Regions from separate parts of the Arthrobacter sp. B10-11 genome, predicted to be linked through region 2. Evidence: riboswitches for the same ligand, from Rfam matches in the RefSeq annotation. Region 2 holds a riboswitch; each other region holds the start of a gene.
The links. A riboswitch is a leader RNA that binds a small molecule or an ion and turns the genes downstream of it on or off. The one in region 2 is predicted to bind cyclic di-AMP.

Region 1 (4,240 bases), on a different contig from region 2:
ACTCCTCCGCTACCTCATGGAAAACCCCAAGCGCGTGGTCAGCAAGGCCCAGATCCTGGACCGCGTGTGGGACTACGACTTCGGCGGCCAGGCCAACATCGTGGAACTCTACATTTCCTACCTGCGCAAGAAGGTGGATGCCACGCACCCGCCCATGATCCACACCGTCCGCGGCGCGGGCTACGTCATCAAACCGGCGGATTGAGCAGTGCCCACACTCTCGGGTGAAATCCGCCGCGACCGCCGCCGCTGGCTTGATCCTTCGACCTGGCACCTGCGCACCCGCCTGGTCCTGGTGGCCATGGCACTGCTTGTTGCCATTTGCGGGGCGGTGGGTCTCTTCAGCTACGCCTCCATGGATTCGTTCCTGACGCAGCAGCTGGACAGGCAACTCACGGAGGCATCCCGGCGTTCCAGTGACTTCGGCCGTCCGCCGCAGGGCAACCCCAGCAACAGGCCCGATCCCCTGGATGCACGGGGCCAGGGCATCGGCACCCTGTTCGCCCGCATCGACGACGGAAACGTCAGCAGTTCCGGCTTCCTGGCCAGTGACGCTACCCGCGCATCCCTGTCCCCCGCGGATGACCAGGTCCTCTTGGCGCTCGGACACGACGGAGTACCCGTTGACCGGACCCTGTCCACCGGGTCCTACCGCCTGGTGGCGGTGGAGGCTCCGTATGGAGATGTGATCGTCACCGGCCTCCCCCTCGCCGAAAAGCAGAACACGCTCAGCTCACTGGTGTGGACCTTTGTCTTCGTTTCCCTCGGCGGGCTGGTGCTGATCGGCATGGCAGGAACGGTGCTGATCCGCCGGACCATGAAACCGCTCGAACAGCTTTCCGAAGTGGCCACGCAGGTTTCCCAGCTGCCACTCGACGCCGGCGAGGTGGCACTTGCGGTGCGCGTGCCGCCGTCGAACGCCCATCCCGGAACTGAAGTGGGCAGCGTGGGCCACGCACTGAACCTCATGCTGGACAACGTCGCCAAAGCCCTCGAGGCACGGCAGCAGAGCGAGACCAAGGTGCGCCAGTTCGTGGCCGACGCATCGCACGAACTGCGCACGCCGCTCACCGCCATCCGCGGCTACACGGAACTCATGCGGATGACCGAGGACTTCACCCCGGACGGCAAGAAGTCCCTGGCCCGGGTGCAAAGCCAGTCCGAACGGATGACCACCCTTGTAGAGGATCTCCTGCTCCTGGCCCGGCTGGACGAAGGCCAGCCGCTCAAGATCAGCGACGTGGACCTGACGCAGCTGGCGGTGGAAACCGTCAGCGACGAGAAGGTCATGGCACCGGACCGCATCTGGCAGCTCGAACTGCCCGACGAGCCCGTGGTGGTCCGCGGGGACGCCAAACAGCTGCACCAGGTGCTGGCCAACCTCCTCTCCAACGCCCGCAAACACACGGACCCGGGGACCACGGTGGTCACCGGGGTGATGAGGTCAGCCGACGGCAGTGCCGTGCTGACCGTGACGGACAACGGGGCCGGGATCCCGCCGGAATTCGTGGACCGGGTCTTCGCCAGGTTTGCCCGGGCGGACGCCGCGCGCACCAGCCCGGCCGGAGCGGCGTCGGCCCCTGGTGCTGCCGGCGCCGCGGCCGCCGAGGGAACCAGCGGACTTGGCCTGTCGATTGTGCAGTCGATCGTGGAGGCACACGGCGGCACCGTGGAGGTGAACTCCCGCCCGGGCCGCACCGAATTCGCGTTGCGCCTCCCTGGCGAGCCGGCGGCCGCCTAGTCCCGCCGGCACCACTGCGCGGTCAGTTCCAGCGCAAGTCAACGCGCCGCAGGCGTGATCCTCGTTACCGAAACGTGACTTAAGCACCGAACTCCTGTACGGTTTTTAGGGTGCGGCCATCGTTCGGGCCGCATATCCGGATGGACGCCAAACTCTGCCGCTACCCGGATTTCCTCATGATCAGGCAGAGGCGGGGGACCCAGGTCTCCGGGCATGCTGCAGCAGCGGCCCTTGGGGTGAAGCCGACACGTGAAGTTCCGTGCGGCCGGGTGTGACCTCATCCGAACCCGACAGCTAACTCCGCCGGCATCGAGAGGCAACCATGACTGAATCCACGCCAGAAGTATGCCCTGAGACCGTTTCCGCCAACTCCGCATCGCCTGCGGCACGGTCACGCCACCGCGCCGAACCGGCCCCCAGGGCAACCCCGTTGTCCCGGTTCACTGCCGGCCTGCAGGGGACCGGCCGCCGGGCCGCAGTAGTGGCCACGGCCTGCGCCGTACTGATCGGAGTCGGCGCCGCCGGCCAGGCTTCCGAGCCCGCAGCGCCCTCAACATCGGCCACAGGTGCTGAAAGCGCATCAACTTCGGCCGATACCGAGTCGAAGCTCGCGTTCGAAAAGATCCTGGTTTCCGCCATGCCCGCCCCGGCCTCCGTCAGCGTGACTCCGCAGTCGTCCGGGGAAAAGACGTCAGAGCAGAAGGCTCCGGAGGCCGCCCCGGAGGCAGCCGCGCCTGCGCCTGCCCCTGCTGCGGCTCCCGAACCCGCGCCCGCCCCGGCACCGCCCGTTGCAGTTGACGACCCCGCAGCGGCCCAGGCATATGCCGCTTCGCAGCTCGGAAGCTACGGCTGGGCTGCCGACCAGATGCAGTGCCTGGTCACGCTGTGGACCAAGGAATCCGACTGGAAGACCACGGCGACCAATCCCAGCAGCGGCGCGTACGGCGTTGTCCAGTCCCTGCCGGCCGAAAAGATGGCCAGCGCCGGGGCGGACTACCGCACCAACTTCCGCACGCAGATCAACTGGGGCCTGAACTACATCAAGGAACGGTACGGCTCCCCCTGCGATGCCCTGAACTTCCACTACGCCAACAACTGGTACTAAGCCGGCCCGCCAGACAGCTTGTCCCGTTGCACCGGAGGCCTCGAATCCATGTGGATTCGGGGCCTCCGGCGACTCCACAGCAGGTGCACAGCTTTGGCCTAAATCCTTCATATGCGGCGGCCCCATAGTTGAACCATGACGCTCACACACCAGGCCACGGGACCCCTGCCGCACCCGCACCCGCGGGCCGCCGTCGATGCCTCGCACGGAAGCGCACCGCTGCTTCCCGGGCCGGGACGCATCCGCCGGGCCCCTATTGACACGCGGGTCATGGCAGCAGCAGGAACCGACGTCCCGGTCCTGGATGTTGTCATCCCGGTGTTCAACGAGCAACAGGATGTGGAGCCGTCGTTGCGGCGGCTGCACGCCTACCTGCTCGCCACCTTTCCGTACCCCTTCCGGATTACCGTGGCGGACAATGCCAGCACCGACGGCACCCTCCAGGCAGCCGAGCGTGTGGCCCGGGAACTCCGTGAAGTCACTGTGGTCCGGCTATCCGCCAAGGGCCGGGGAAACGCCCTACGCACTGTGTGGCTGGACTCGCCTTCACCCGTGCTGGCCTACATGGACGTGAATCTTTCCACCGACCTCGCCGCGCTCGCTCCGCTGGTGGCACCGCTCCTTTCCGGACATTCAGATGTGGCGGTTGGAACCCGGCTGGCGCGGACGTCCCGCGTGGTCCGCGGACGCTGGCGGGCGTTCATTTCCCGCAGCTACAACCTTCTCCTCCATGTGCTGATGGGAGCACGTTTCAGCGATGCGCAATGCGGTTTCAAGGCCATCCGCGCAGATGTTGGCCGGCACATTCTTCCGTACACCGCCGACGATGAGTGGTTCTTCGACACCGAACTCCTTGTCCTTGCCGAAAGATGCGGACTCCGTGTGCACGAGGTCCCGGTGGACTGGGCAAGCGCTGCCGACGCCGGCGTGGACCTTGTCCAGACGGCCCTCGCCGACCTGCGCGGCATCGTCCGCCTCATCCGGGACCTGGCCGGCGGCCGCATTCCCGTAGCGGCGCTTCGCTCGGGACTGGCCCGGTGAACGCAATCGCTGGTTTTAGCGCCTAAGCGTCCTTAAGCCACCGTATGGCTTCCTTCGCGCAGGTGAAGTACCGCGTCGGAGCCGCCGGAGCATGAAGACCGAGGAAGAAGTTGGCGATTGCGCGGTCCACCGGGGATGACCCGAGGAGCGCCACCTTTGCCACCGTACTGGGACGGGCAAAAACACGCCTGGCACCGCGGCTCATGGACGCCGTCGCAGCCATGTCCACCAGCATCGGAAACGAACGCCCGCGGCTCAGCTCGTTGACGGCCGACATGACGGCCACAGCCGCTTCCTCGCAGATGGCCAGGTCTGGAATCCACCGCACATGTAAAACGCCGTGTCGCAGTTCC
Region 2 (4,240 bases):
CCACGCAGACCGTCAGGGGCCGCCGCAGGGCGACCGGTCCCGCTTCGGAGTACCCAGTGGCCGAAGCCGTTATGACGGTCAGGCCGCGCGATGCGCACCGTGATGCGCGCCGGCGCCGCAGCCTGTTCAGCCAGGTTACGGCCTTCGCCTCGGCGAGCGGTGTGGGCCAGAAGGCAGGCATTGCCCTCGCGGCCACCGGGCTCGTCCTCACTGTGACCGTCCCGTCCACCGGCCCCGCGATGTCCACAGCGGACACGGGGAACGCTGCCGCCGCTGCGTCAGTTGCGCCCCAGCCGGAAGTGTCCGCTGCTGCGGGTGCCAAAATCGACTTCAACCGCACCTACGTCGCCACCAAGGGCGATCCGGACGGCAAGCTCAAGCAGCTTCTGAGCGCGCAGTCGGCAGGGACCATTACCCGTGCGGCCTCCGCCGGCAGCCTCGGGGCACCGCTGGAACAAATGGTTTCGGCCTCGCCGTTCGGCTTCCGGGTCAGCCCCATCACGGGCGGCGCCGGTGAGTTCCACCGCGGCCAGGACTATGCCGCCCAGTGCGGCACGAGCGTCCTCGCTGCCGCCAGCGGAACGGTGACCTTCTCGGGCTGGCATCCTTACGGCGGCGGAAACCGCGTGGTGATTGACCACGGCAACGGCCTGGAAACCACGTACAACCACCTTTCGTCTTCCAACGTCCAGGTGGGGCAGAAGGTGGGCCGTGGCGACCTCGTGGCGCTTAGCGGGACCACCGGCGCCTCCACCGGCTGCCACCTCCATTTTGAAGTCATGGTCAACGGCGAAGTCGTCGACCCCACCGGCTGGCTCTGATCCAAACGATGGACCGCTCTCGCATTCCTGTGACATGCCGTGACCTGAATGTGACATTCGTTATTAATTCCTGTACCGTTTAGAGCACGCCAACTTTTCCGAAGTTGGCGCTCTTGAGTGGATTGCCTAACTCTGCCACCGCTCAAGGTCCGTTCGCATGACATCGTCTGGCAGAGGCGGGGGAACCAATTTTGGTCTTCGCAAGAAGACCTTGGGGTTAAGTCGCAACGCTTCCCAGGAAGCCGAGCGGCCGGGTGACTCCCATCCGAATCCGACAGCTCACCTCGTAGGCATTGGGAGAGGCTACCTTCGTGTCTACACGTCACAATTCTGCGCGCCACCGTGCGCAAACGGTTCGAACGAACCCGTTGAACTCCGTGTCCCGGGCTGTTACTGCCAACGCCGGAACCGTAGGTCGCCAGGCGGCTGTCATTGCAGCCGCGTCCGGATTGATCCTCAGCGTTGGAATGCCGGCGAACGCCGCCGATACCAACCTGGGCGTTTCCGCTTCCACGGAGTCCGGCTCACAGTCGGCCCAGCTGACCGTCACCGCGGAACCGACAGCGACTGTTTCCTTCGAGCGTCCGGCAGTGACCACGAAGGCAGCGCCCAAGGTTGAAACCGTTCGGGCACAGTCCACCGGTACAGATGCCAGCGAAACGTCCACTGAGGCCGACGCGGAAGCCAAGGCAGGCAAGCTTGCCGATGCCGCTTCGTCTGCGGCAGCATCGGGCCTCGCTGCCATCGCTTACACCGGCATCGGCAGTGCCTACGTCTGGGGCGGCACCACTCCCAGCGGCTGGGACTGCTCAGGCTTCACCCAGTGGGTCTACGCCCAGGCCGGTATCAGCATCCCCCGCACCAACGCATGGACTGCCATGACGCCCACCGCCACCCCGGCGCCGGGCGATCTTGTCATGCAAAACGGCGGCGCACACGTTGGCATCTACGTCGGCAACGGCATGATGATCAGCGCGTTGAACCCGTCGCAGGGCACCCTCCTGCACGCTGTGTCCGCCACGGGCACGTCCGCGTTCTACACCATGCGCTAAATCACGCTGCGCTAAAACGCGTGCTTCCCTTCAGTGAAGCGCGCGTCCTTCGCTAAAAACCCTGTTCGGGCCGTTCCGGCTTACCCCCAAGATGCCGGAGCGTCCAAAAGCCGCGGCCTGCCATGCAGTCTGAGGAAAACGAAAGAGAGAAATAATGACTACTCGTGCCATCGCACGGCACCGCGCCGAGGTTACCAAAACCAACTCGCTTGCTGTCATTGCCAAGGCTGTCGGCGACAACGCCGGCGGCATGGGCCGTCAGGCTGCGGTTATCGCTGCTGCTTCCGGCCTGGTCCTGACGAGCGGTATCGCAGCCAACGCTGCCGACACCAATGTTCAGCGCGAAGCAACCTCTGCTTCCACCTTGGAAGTCCAGTCTTCCGCTCCGGCCAACATCTCGGCTGCATCCAGCATCGCGATCTCCTTCGAGAAGCCCGCTGTATCCACTTCGCCGGCTCCGGTCGTTGAAGAGGCCAAGCCTGTTGTTGAGGTCCAGGAAGCTGCTCCCGAGGCCGCTCCGGCAGCCACCGTTGAAACCACCGTCGCAGCGCCGGCCGCACCGGCAGCCCCCGCCGCTCCGGCCGCTGCCAGCGGTAACGGCGCTTCGATCGCAGCTGCGGCTTACGCCCAGCTCGGCGTTGCCCAGGACTGCACCGCCCTCGCCACCAACTCGCTTGCAGCCGTGGGCATCAACTACCACGGCTGGCCGGCAGGCTACCTCTCCCTGGGCCGCACCGTCAGTGCAGCCGAGGCGCAGCCGGGCGACCTCGCCTACTACCAGAACGGCGGCATGGGCATGGCTCACATCGCTGTCTACGTCGGCAACGGCCAGGCCGTGCACGGCGGCTGGAACGGTGGAACCACCTCCCTGTTCAGCGTCAACGTAGGCTCCGGCCCGGTCTTCATCCGCGTCGGCGGCTAAAGCCTCCGGCTCACGTTTGCCAAAAGAACCCCTGCCTTCGGGCAGGGGTTCTTTTGCGTTTCCGGCAGGTGAATTTTTATCGACACGGGGTGTATGGTAATGACCCGATTCGGTGATCGGCCACTTGAGTGTTTACTCTTGTGTTGTCGATCCATAGCCCGGACAAGCAGAGGGCAGCCGGCCCTCGAGCCCCTGACGGGTGCGGCCGTGAAGAGGTATGTGCATGCGCACTCTCGTTCTTAATGCTGGATATGAACCGCTGGCGGTTGTGACATTCCGCCGGGCGCTGGTTCTTGTGCTGACCGGAAAAGCTAGCGTGGTGGCCGAAGGCGACGATCCTGTCGTCGGGCCGCAGGAAATCCTGGGCCGTCCGTCCGTGATCCTCCTGAACCGCTACATCCGCCCGCGGTACAACACCATCACGGCAGTGAGCCGCCGGGGCGTGTTGCGCCGCGACGGCCACCGCTGCGCCTACTGCGGGAAAGCAGCACACACCATTGACCACGTCCACCCCAAATCCAGGGGCGGTGCCGACTCGTGGGAAAACCTGGTGGCCGCCTGCTTGAGATGCAACAACGTGAAGGGCGACCACACCCCGGCCGAGATGGGCTGGAAGCTCAGGTTCGTGCCCGCGCCCCCTCACGGCACCATCTGGCAGATCAAGGAACTGGAAAAGCCCACTCCCGCGTGGGATCCTTTCCTGCTGCCTGAATCCGCGGCCTGAGGCGTCTGCTGCACAGGGCCGGCTCGATCGCTAGGCTGGCCCTGTGGAGTTCGATGCCTTAGTCCTGGCCGGCGGCCGGTCATCGCGCCTGGGCGGCGTGCCCAAGTCCCAGTTGGTGTACGACGGCGCCACCCTCCTGTCGCGGTCGCTCGCGGCAGCCGCCGGGGCAACCGCCACAGTGGTGGTGGGACCCGATTCCGGCGCACTGCCCTCCGGCGTCCTGACGTGCCGTGAAGAGCCTGCGTTCGCCGGCCCTGCCGCGGCTATTGCTGCCGGCCTGGCTGCCCTTGACCATGCGCAGGGTCCGCTTCGGGCAGGCCTAACGCTGGTTCTGGCCTGTGACATGCCCAAAGCGGACCAGGCCGTGGCGGCCCTGCTGGCAGCCCTTACCGCGGGATCCCCGGGGAGCGCGGGCTCCGAAGGAGTCATGGCCGCCTCACCGGACGGCCGCCAGCAGCCGCTCGCGGGCTTTTATAGCACGCGCGCGCTACAACGGGCCGTCGAGGAAAAGACCAGGAGCGGAGGGCTTACGGGAGCATCAGTCTTCGCCCTCCTTGCTAGGCTTGACGTGCGGACTGTAACCGTCCCCGCCGGTGCCACGGACGACGTGGATACCTGGGACGATGCCACCGCGTTAGGGGTGTCCCGCCAGGGGTCGTGAGCCGCCGACAGCATACGCCGCCGTCGGTGGACCATGCGGTGGCACCGCAACTGAATTTTC
Region 3 (4,240 bases), on a different contig from region 2:
GGGGACAACAGGGCCGTTCCGCACTAGTGGCTCGGGCCGGCGAAGGCCGCGGCCCCGATCGGCGCTCTAAGGGGCATCCCGTGGCATCTGGTGCTTGGGCGAGCTTGGCAGGAACATGGGAAGAGTACTGATGTCCCTGCCCCTGGGACTGAGGGGGAACTGCTATGGCGGACGAGAAACCCACCAGCTGGTGGGCTACGCTGCCCGGTCTGCTGACTGCCGCCGCAGCCGTGATTACCGCTGTCACGGGGCTGCTGCTTGGTCTGGGGCAACTCGGACTGTTCGACGCCGGCCGGCCCGCAGCTTCAACGGCGAGCGCTTCCTCCACTCCAGCCGGCGCAGCACAGCCGGGCAGCACCGTCCGGGCGACCGGCGTCCCATCCGCCACCGGCAACGTTGCAGGATGGACGGTAGCATTGCCGGCCGAGCGGAAGTTCAGGTCAGCCGACGTCGAGTATGAGATTCTCGGAGCCGGCGTGCGCCCCGACGTCTCCGGCCGGGTCGCGCTGACGGTAGCGCTCAGGTGCACCAACCACGGCAGATATGACATCAACTTCTGGGACTCTACGTTCAGGCTGAATGCGGACGGAATCAGCCATTCCCCCGATTCCGGCCTCAACGAGCTGGTGGCAGGCGATTCCAGCAAATCGGGCGACGTCCGCTTCATTCTTCCGGCGGATACGCGCGAAGCACTCCTTCGCATCAAATTCGTACAAGGCGAGAGCACGGCTCAGCTCGCCATATCCCCGCCGTGAGCCGGCGGCCACGCGGAGGCCGGCGACCGGCTGCCCCCAAGGCAGCTGATCACCGGCCGACCGGCAGGGCCTAAAGGCTAGGCTCCGGCGCGGACGAACGTCACGCCGCCGGTGGCCGTGAGCCATGACAGCGGGTGCGTGACCGTGGCGTTGACACCGTTCATTCCGCCGCTGATCACCTGGCCGTCGCCGATGTAGATGCCCACGTGGCCGGACTGCACCACCATGTCGCCGGGCTGCGGTTCGCCAACCACCGAGCCGTAGTTCATGAACTGCATCGGGGCCAGGTCGCCCACGGGAATGCCCGCGGAGCCGAGGGCCTTTTCCACCATGGCGGTGCAGTCCTGGGTGATTCCCAGCTGCGCGTACGCAGCGGAAACCATGGCGGCATTGACACCGCCGGCAGCAGGCGCCGGCGCAGGGGCAGGGGCCGCCGCCTGGACCTGGACGGAAACCGCGGGCGCAGCAGGGGCCGGAGCGGCCGGCGCGGGAACGGCCTCCGCCGGAATTGCTGCCTCCACCGGAGCGGCCTCTTCGACCGGCGCCTCCACCGGAGCGGGCGTGGTGCTGACATCCGGCCGCTCGAAGCTGATCCTGACATGCGAGTCAGCGCTGAGCGGGGCGCCCACCTGGGCCGTGGCATCCAGGGCGGAAGCCGGAGCGGTGTCCCGTTCCGCGGGGGCATCGGCCGCCTGGGCAGCCCCGGTGCCGGAAAGGACCAGGCCCGAAGCGGCCGCCAGGACCGCAGCCCGGCGTCCCGCACGGATCCTCCCTCCGGTGGGCGTGGACCCCGGGCGCCCCGCGGGCGCGGTGGACCGGTGATGGTCGGGCAGATTGCGTGAAGACATGAAGTGACCTCTCCCGATGCCTGCGAGGTTAGCTGTCGGATTCGGATGGGAGACACCCGGCCGCAGTGGCATTCCGCGTTGCGGAAAGCGTGCGGCTTCACCCCGAAGACCCGCACAAAGTCAGGTCAAAAGTGGTTTCCCCGTCCCTGCCGGATGATTTTCGGTTGGATCCCGGACCGCGGCAGGGTTAGGCAATCCGCCCGGGAGTGCCGGTATCTGGGACAACGGGCACCGTTCCACCGTACGCGGGCGGCGCACCGCATGTCACATTCAGGTAACAGCCCGGCCAGGCGCAGCGCCCGGTCGCCCCTGCAGGCAGCGACGATGTACTCGGGTGTTCCGTCCGTCAAAGTCGAGTGTTTTCCCCGGGTGCGGTGAGGCGTAGTCTACGTGCATGTTCTTGCGGGGGGACTCACACGCTTGGAGGCATCATGCGTTGGTCGAATCGCCCTGTCCGCAAGTATCCGCGCCATGTGGCTGACCCCCCGGAGGCCTCCCCCGGAGCCTGGCGCGGCCGGCGCTGGACGGCGGTCCTGGGCGCGCTGCTGCTCGCCGCGAGCACCGTGGTGGGTGTGGCCGGCACCTCACGGGCTGCGGAACCAACCATTGTCAGCCTGACATTCGACGACGGCCTGGGCAGCCAGTTGGCCGCCGAGCAGGTCCTGAAAGCCCACGGGCTGGTGGGAACGTTCTATATCACCACGTCCTTCATCGGTTCGTCCGGATTCCTCACCCAGGCGAACCTGCAGGCCTTCGCCGCCGACGGCAACGAGATCGCGGGCCACAGCGTGACCCACCCGGACATGACAACACTCAGCGCCGCAGCCGCGCGCGCGGAGGCCTGCAACAGCAAGTCGACCCTGGAAGGCTGGGGTTTCAACGTCACCAGCTTTGCGTATCCGTTTGCGGCGGAGAATGCGACCGCCCAGTCAGCCGTCCGCGACTGCGGATACACCAGTTCCAGGGGCCTGGGCGACCTGCGATCCCCTGACAGCTGCGCCTCCTGCCCTGTTGCGGAAACGCTGCCTCCGCAGAATCCCATGGTCACCAGGGCGCCGGACCAGGTGGCCAGCTCCTGGAGCCTGGCCGACCTGCAAAACACGGTCACCAACGCGGAGACCACGGGCGGCTGGCTGCAGCTGACCTTCCACGAAATTGCCAACGGCACGGACCCGTCCCTGTCCATCAGCCCGGCTGTGTTCGAATCCTTCGTCACATGGCTGGCTGCACGGACGGCAAACGGCACGACGTCGGTCCGGACAGTGGCGCAGGCCATGGGCCAGTCCCCCGTGACGTCGCCGCCGCCGCCGCCGTCACCGTCGCCGTCTCCATCCCCCTCACCGTCCCCATCCCCTTCCCCCTCACCCTCGCCGTCGCCAATCTCTTTCGTCGACGTCCCGCCCGGCTCGCAGCTCTACACAGAGGTCAGCTGGATGGCCAACCAGGGAATCAGCAACGGCTGGTACGAAAGTGACGGTACCCGCACGTTCCGTCCGGGAGTCGCCGCCAGCAGGGACATGATGGCGGCGTTCTTCTATCGGCTGGCCGGGAGCCCTGCCTATACGCCGGCAGGCTCCCCGTTTGCGGATGTCACGCCGGAGACCCCTTTCTACAAGGAGATCCTGTGGCTCGCCTCCCAGGGAATCACCAACGGCTGGGCGGAAGCCAACGGCACCAGGACCTTCCGGCCAACAGTGGCCGTCAACCGGGACCAGGTCGCGGCCTTTATCTACCGTTTCGCCGGAAACCCCGCCTACACACCAACGGCGCCTCCGTTTACGGATATCTCAACGCAAAACGCCTTCTACACCGAGGTCGCATGGATGTCATCCCAGGGAATCTCCTACGGCTGGGCGGAACCGGACGGCTCCAGAACCTTCCGGCCGGGATTGCCCGTGAACCGGGACCAGGTGGCCGCGTTCCTGTACCGCTACAAGACCGCTTTTCCAGGCTAGGTACACAGGATGAAGCGGACTCCGTAGATGCATAACTACTGTGTGGCGATCTGCCAGCTGAGCGAGCAGCCGCAGGAGGATTTCGACGTCAACACGGAGCTCCTGGTCCTCGAGGGCAAGGAGCTCCATGTGGCAACGTGGGACGCGGAGCCGCGGGACGGCGGCTTTGATGTCCTGGTCCTCAACGAGCATGTCAGCGCCCTCGGATTCATGGTGGTCACCGACTGGGAGTTCCTGGAAGGCAGGGCTTACGCCGTGGTGGAGCGGCGCGCCGGCGGCTGAGGGCCTGCCGGCCGCGAGAGTGCGGCAGCCCGCCTCAGCCACGGATCAGGATCCCGCGCCCAGCGGTCCAGCACAACGTCAGCCCGCGTGCCCGCCGGCCCTTCGAGCGCTGCGATGAGGGGACGGACGACGTCGGCGGCCAGCGGGTCCACCAGCTCACCCAACTGCGCCTCCCGCACAAAACCCTCGATCCGGGTGAGGTCGGAGTTGTTGAGAAGAGCCACCCGGGACTGCAGCAGCACCACCGCGGCCAGGCGGCGTTCGAACACGGGGACCGACCAGAGCTCGGTGCTGAGGGCAGTGATGTCATCATGTCCGAGGTCACGGTGGCGGCGCAGCATGTCGCGGATGGTTCCCCGTACCGCACCCACTGACGCGCCATAGTACTGATGCCGTTCGC

Region 1: another riboswitch for cyclic di-AMP. It lies ahead of RW112_RS05960 (hypothetical protein); the one in region 2 lies ahead of RW112_RS17635 (C40 family peptidase).
Region 3: another riboswitch for cyclic di-AMP. It lies ahead of RW112_RS00275 (NlpC/P60 family protein); the one in region 2 lies ahead of RW112_RS17635 (C40 family peptidase).

What each region holds. Positions count from the first base shown of each region.
Region 1 covers NZ_JAWMTH010000002.1:62,469-66,708, forward strand. Annotated here, with positions in the region: gene RW112_RS05950 (response regulator transcription factor) at 1-205, shown strand, start outside; gene RW112_RS05955 (HAMP domain-containing sensor histidine kinase) at 209-1,741, shown strand; cyclic di-AMP (ydaO/yuaA leader) riboswitch at 1,877-2,064, shown strand; gene RW112_RS05960 (hypothetical protein) at 2,064-2,846, shown strand; gene RW112_RS05965 (glycosyltransferase) at 2,982-3,887, shown strand; gene RW112_RS05970 (STAS/SEC14 domain-containing protein) at 3,910-4,240, opposite strand, start outside.
Region 2 covers NZ_JAWMTH010000006.1:63,265-67,504, forward strand. Annotated here, with positions in the region: gene RW112_RS17630 (M23 family metallopeptidase) at 1-821, shown strand, start outside; cyclic di-AMP (ydaO/yuaA leader) riboswitch at 935-1,128, shown strand; gene RW112_RS17635 (C40 family peptidase) at 1,199-1,873, shown strand; gene RW112_RS17640 (NlpC/P60 family protein) at 2,028-2,795, shown strand; gene RW112_RS17645 (HNH endonuclease) at 3,019-3,519, shown strand; gene RW112_RS17650 (molybdenum cofactor guanylyltransferase) at 3,563-4,180, shown strand.
Region 3 covers NZ_JAWMTH010000001.1:48,920-53,159, forward strand. Annotated here, with positions in the region: gene RW112_RS00270 (hypothetical protein) at 165-755, shown strand; gene RW112_RS00275 (NlpC/P60 family protein) at 833-1,603, opposite strand; cyclic di-AMP (ydaO/yuaA leader) riboswitch at 1,607-1,797, opposite strand; gene RW112_RS00280 (polysaccharide deacetylase family protein) at 2,035-3,558, shown strand; gene RW112_RS00285 (hypothetical protein) at 3,586-3,840, shown strand; gene RW112_RS00290 (DNA alkylation repair protein) at 3,807-4,240, opposite strand, start outside.